One region of the Bacillus sp. EB106-04-04-XG123 genome, then DNA from elsewhere that is predicted to be linked to it. Evidence: riboswitches for the same ligand, from Rfam matches in the RefSeq annotation. Region 1 holds a riboswitch; the other holds the start of a gene.
The links. Region 1 has a riboswitch for glycine ahead of AC3WTB_RS09730 (amino acid permease). Riboswitches for the same ligand answer to the same signal wherever they lie in the genome.
Positions count from the first base shown of each region.

Region 2: linked by a shared signal. The riboswitch ahead of gcvT (glycine cleavage system aminomethyltransferase GcvT) and the one ahead of AC3WTB_RS09730 (amino acid permease) in region 1 are both predicted to bind glycine.

Region 1 covers NZ_JBYTDZ010000002.1:852,791-855,932, forward strand. The annotation lists gene AC3WTB_RS09725 (DUF3169 family protein) at 1-466, shown strand, start outside; gene AC3WTB_RS09730 (amino acid permease) at 514-1,860, opposite strand; glycine riboswitch at 2,024-2,103, opposite strand; gene AC3WTB_RS09735 (LacI family DNA-binding transcriptional regulator) at 2,368-3,142, shown strand, end outside.
Region 2 covers NZ_JBYTDZ010000003.1:351,444-354,585, forward strand. The annotation lists gene gcvPA (aminomethyl-transferring glycine dehydrogenase subunit GcvPA) at 1-576, opposite strand, end outside; gene gcvT (glycine cleavage system aminomethyltransferase GcvT) at 593-1,690, opposite strand; glycine riboswitch at 1,790-1,883, opposite strand; glycine riboswitch at 1,887-1,993, opposite strand; gene AC3WTB_RS12325 (DEAD/DEAH box helicase) at 2,242-3,142, shown strand, end outside.

The DNA.
Region 1 (3,142 bases):
AGATGAACTGGAGGCAAAGCAATATCGGACCTTTACTGATTCGACATTAGCCAATACGGTGAGTACGATTTTGTCCATTATTGCCATCGGTATAACCATCGTCACCGAGCAGCCACTCTGGTTGATTCTGGTCAATGCTGCTTTATTTATCGTCACCATTATCAGTTCTTATGCAGCGATATCCGTCCTCAAACTTGTCTATCCTAATCGCAATCTGCCAAATCCGTCCGACAAAGACTATAGTAAAAAGCTGCTCGCCATTTCAGACGAAGGGGAAAAGCATGTCATGCTTGGCGGACTGTTTCACACGTATCAAATGATGAATATTCTATTGACCAGTGCCATGTTTATTTTGATTGTGTATTCCCTTGGAGCCAATCACTCTCAGCTGTTCTCGATCGTGGTCATTGGGGTTGTTTTGATCATTTTGAATGCAAATTATGTGCTAAAGATTAGAAATCGTTAAATGATAAAAAGCACAGCTCTGTCAAAAGGCTGTGCTTTTTCCGTCCGTTACGAAGCACGGCGTTTCTTTCGTGCATAAATCAAAAATAAGAAACCAAACCATACCGGTGTCAATAGTAGCGCAGGACGTGTTGCATCTGCGAAGAGCATGATCACGAGAATGGCTGCAAAGAGCGCAAGAACGCAAATATTCACAAAAGGTGTGAACGGTGCTTTAAAGGTAGATGCTGCATGCAGTTCAGGCCGTGTTTTTTTATATTTCAAATGACAAATTAAAATAATACTCCATACCCAAATGAAACAAATGGCACTAATCGTCGTAACAATCCCAAAGGCTTGTTCGGGAATCAGCTTGCTTAAAAGAGCACCGACCGATACTACAATCGTTGAAACGAATAGCGCATTACTAGGGACAGCGTGCTTGTTCAAACGTCCAAAGGAAGCTGGCCCCTGCTTTTGATGACTGAGATTATACAGAATACGGCTTGTCGAGAACATGCCGCTATTACAAGCTGATGCCGCAGACGTCAACACAACAAAATTGATAAGCCCCGCTGCTACTGGTATCCCAATGAGCCCAAAGGTTTTCACAAAAGGACTTTCTGATGCACTGAGCTCAGTCCATGGGTTGATACATAGTAAAACAAAGATCGCACCCACATAGAAAAATAGAATTCTTAATGGAATCTTATTAATCGCAGAGGGAATGTTTTTTTGCGGATTGGCTGTTTCTGCTGCGGATACGCCAACCAGTTCAACTCCCACATACGCAAAAATCACCATCTGGAATGACAGCAAGAAGCCTGTGACACCATTCGGGAATAACCCGCCATGAGACCATAAATTCGTTACTGTCACCGGTCCGGCATCGGTTTGAAAACCAATGATTAAAAGAACAATTCCAACACCGATCAATAATAGAATCGTAATCACTTTAATGAGTGCAAACCAAAATTCCATTTCTCCGAAAAGCTTCACTGTTAGTAGATTCAATCCTAGTAAAATCAACAAACAAATGATGGCAGGAATCCATTGCGGAATGTCAAACCAATACTGTACATACACCCCAACCGCAATGACATCCGCCATCGCTGTCATAATCCAGCAAAACCAATATGTCCACCCTGTCACAAAAGATGCCCACGGGCCGAGATAGTCCTCTGCAATATCGGTTAATGACTGATAGCCTGCCTTCGATAGAAGCAATTCTCCAAGTGCCCTCATGACAAAAAAGATGGCCATTCCGACAATTAAATAAGCAAAAATGATTGATGGACCTGCCAATTGAATGGCTTTTCCAGAGCCTAAAAACAGCCCTGTTCCAATGGTTCCGCCAATGGCAATCAATTGTACATGACGGTTTGATAAATCTCGTTTTAATTCTTGTTGTGCCAATGCTAACACCCTCCTACGACACGATCTTATACTGAAATAATGAACTCTTTAAAAAGTCCATAAAAAAAGAGATTGGATGCGCTCCAATCTCACGGTCATAAAAGAATAGCAAAATAGAGAAAAGTAATACACGGCATCATCCATGTATCACAAATACAATATTTCGTACTCTTCTGTCCTTTTGCCTGAGATTGTGAACCCTTCGGCGCCGCACATACATGCGGTCTCTCCAGAAGCTGCTCCTGCTATAGTGTGACCCACAGCAATCATAGCCTTCGTTATTTAATTAAAATGTTGCTATTTCTGAATAATTTTATATTTTACGCCTCAATCAGAAAGCTGTCAATGGTAATCTTTTATGATTTACAGTGATACCCATATGTCTTCACTTCATCAATCCCCCCTAATTCATGTATAATAAACCAAAAGATGTTCGGCTCGTCTGATGGAGAAATCCCTCTTGATCATGAACAAAGTTAGGCAATCCATTGAAGTTGGTGAAGATAAATGAAAAAAATGAACAAACAGCGTGTCACATTACAGGAAGTCGCCAAGCATGCCGGTGTCTCGACTTCAACGGCATCACTCGTTGTTCGAAACAATCCTAGAATTTCTGAAGCCACTCGAAACAAAGTGCTTCAATCCATGGAGGATTTAGGATACGTATACGACCGCGTTGCTGCCAACATGCGGTCAAAAAGCTCAAATATCGTTGGTGTGATTGTGACGGATATTTCTAACACCTTTATTTCGGAGTTTTTAATTGGCGTGCAAACCACGCTTGAATCATTGGGCTATACCGTTTTACTTGGTACGACCTTTGACAGTGTCGACAAACAGGAGCGGCTCATTTCCACCATGGTAGAGCACCGAGTGGGCGGAATTATTTTAAACCCAGCTTCGAAAAGCTCTGCTCGAACCGTCAAACAATTAAATCAAATTCGCACGCCAAAAGTACTGGCAAATCGTGAATTATCAGATGTGCAATGTGATTATGTCGGTGTTGATTATGAACAAGGTACTTGGATGGCGGTTCATCATCTTCTTCAAAAGGGACATCGGCGCATCGCCTTCTTAGGGGGGATCAAGACCTCATCGACTTGGATTGAGCGGATGAAAGGTTTCAAAAGAGCCCATGACGAAGAAAATGCGGCAATTGATGATTCCCTTATTATTGATATCGTACCTACTCGTGAAGGCGGGAAAGAAGCACTCGCTCAAGTGATGGATCAATCCGAGCCTCCTACCGCTATTTTTTGTTTTAGTGACTTAGTTGCATTTG
Region 2 (3,142 bases), on a different contig from region 1:
CTGCCCTTTTTTCGCAGGCACTTCAACAACTTCAATGTTTTGTCCTTTGGCGTATGTTTTCAGCACCGCTCTTGATTCAGGGTGAACCGTTTCAGAAACCACCACTTTTTTCTTCTTTGTGTGTCCCGCAGCAAGCATTGCCGCTTCTGCTAGTGCCGTCCCGCCATCATACATTGAGGAATTGGCTAGATCCATACCAGTCAGCTCAGCAATCATTGTTTGAAATTCAAAGATCGCTTGCAATTCACCTTGCGAAATCTCCGGCTGATAAGGTGTATACGCTGTATAAAATTCAGAGCGTGAGATAACATGATCGACAATGACAGGCTGGTAATGATCATATACACCAGCACCAAGAAACGATGCATAGGAAACTGTATCCTTATTCTTTGCAGCTAGCCGGGATAATTCCCTGACAAGCGCTGTTTCAGATGCGGCTTCTTTGATGTTGTATGCTCCTTTGAATCTCACCTTCTCTGGGATATCTGAAAAAAGCTCATCAATCGACTGAACGCCGATGACATCCAGCATTTCTTTCTGATCTTGCTCTGTTTGCGGCAAATATCTGTGCTTCATCCTCTATTCCCCCTCGTTATTTGGTTCTTTTATAAAATGGTGTTGTGACGATTTTGGCTTTTAGACGTTTTTTGCGAACTTGTACTTCCACCTCTGCCCCAAGCTCCGCTTCTGAGGTTTCGATCAAAGCAAGCCCGACATTTTTCTTTAATGTTGGGGATTGAGTGCCCGTTGTGACAAACCCAACCTGCTTTTCTCCTGAAAAGACTGGATAATCTGTACGCGGAATCCCTTTTTCAATCATTTCAATGCCGACAAGCTTTCGCTTCAGTCCCTCTTCTTTTTGTTTTTTAAGTGCTGCTTTTCCGATAAAATCAGCTTCTTTATCCGTTTTGACAGCAAAACCAATTCCGCCTTCTAATGGAGAAATATCCTTTGTCAGCTCCTGGCCATAAAGCGGAAGCCTTGCTTCAAATCTCAAGGTATCACGTGCACCGAGTCCGCACGGTATTAATCCTTTTGGCTGCCCCGCTTCTAATAAAGCGGACCAAAGGTCGACCGCATCTTCTGACTGGCAGTAGATTTCAAAGCCATCTTCCCCTGTGTAACCTGTTCTAGAAACGAGCACTTCTTTATTTGCGACCTCAGCTTTTGATAAAAACGTAAAAGGTTTAAGCGATGTCACCTCTTCATCCGCCACCTCTTTGATGATGTCAGCAGCAAGAGGTCCTTGAAGCGCTAGCAAGGCGGTTTGATCAGATATATTTTTGATCAATACGTCATCCTTCTCTTGGTGCTTCAAAAGCCAATCCACGTCTTTATCGATATTTGATGCGTTGATGACAAGTAAATAGTGGTTCTTTTCTTTTTGGTAGACGAGCAGGTCATCTACCGTTCCGCCATCTTCATAACACATGGCTGTATATAGTGCCTTACCGTCTGTCAGCTTAGACACATCATTGGTTAATAACCTTTGTAAAAAAGGAAGGGCATCTTGACCTTTGACGTCCACCTCACCCATGTGAGACACATCAAAAAGCCCTGCTTTTGTTCGAACAGCTTCATGTTCTTCTTTAATGGAAGAAAATTGGACAGGTAATTCCCAGCCCCCGAAGTCAATGGTTTTTGCGCCAAACGTTTCATACGCATGAAAAAGCGGTGTTCGTTTCAACATCAATCGTTTCCCCCTTTTTTTAGTGCAAATGCAAGCTGAATTTTCAGAAAAAAATCACAGCAAAAAAGGACAGAGCGCTCCCTTTTATCAAAAAGAGGTCTCTGTCCTTGCACCTGAAAGTTTACAGCACAACATCATTGTGCGTTTTCCCCTTTGGTGGTTTGCTAAAACGATCAGCAAACACTCTCCAGAGTTGCGTCCGGTAAGAGTACTTTTGCCTGAGAGATTCACTGAATCATTCAGCTTGCTCCTTCGGCGCCTGCCAGTGCAAAATAACCGCCAAGTCTCTCCCCATACCATCATCCGCTCATATTTTTCACATTTATTGGACATACTATCAAAATGGGTGGCTTATTTTCTAGATCACTTATCAACATCCTACCATTAGAAATGGATGGAGAGCAACAGAAAAATCATTAACATTTTTAAAATAACCTTTCGATATCGTTCGCTTTTATTCATATATCTAGTCTTTTAGAGACCTCTTAAAAAATGAAGCGTTTAAAAACAGAACAATTTATCAGACCCTACTAGAAAGGCAGGCGACCACATTGAATATTCAAACGATTTTTGATCAGGAATGGGCAAATGAATTTCAGCAGCGGCTTTCATCAGACGGCCCCTGGGCGAACTGGGATATGTATCGATTAGCGACGCAGGTTCAAAAAGTCACAGCCATTGATTCATTCGAGGGGCTGCAAGCTCCTGCGCACCTGCCTGCATTCACACCTTTACAGCACCAGCTCGAAGTAGCCAGAAGAGTCGTAGAAGAAATGAATGGGAAAGCCATTCTAGCAGATGAAGTGGGACTGGGAAAAACCGTGGAAGCAGGACTCATTATCAAAGAATACATGATTCGTGGACTTGCCAAAAAAATTCTTATTCTCGTCCCCGCCTCCCTTGTATCTCAGTGGGTACAGGAGCTGCGGACGAAATTTTATATTGATGCTGTTGAACAAAAAAAGAGCTATGTGTGGGAGCAGTGCGACGTAGTCGTTTCTTCCATTGACACAGCCAAAAGACAGCCGCATCGAGACACGATTTTATCGATTGCCTACGATATGGTCATTATCGATGAAGCACACAAACTGAAAAACAATAAAACGAAAAACTATGAATTTGTGAGAAACCTGAATAAGAAGTTCTGTCTGCTGCTGACAGCGACACCTATTCAAAACCGGATCGGAGAAATATTTAATCTCGTTTCCCTTCTGAAGCCGGGCCACCTAGGAAATGAACATCAATTTAAAGATATCTTTGCCAAAAAGGACTTGCAGCTTGAAGACCATGACCGATTAAAACAGCTCGTCAATAAAGTGATGATTCGAAACCGAAGACAAGACACAGGCATCGAGTGGACAAAACGGCATGTCAAAACGATTTCCATTGATTTTTCTCCGACAGAACAAGCATTGTATGATGAAATCTGCAAGCTGAAAGAGAATCCGTCTT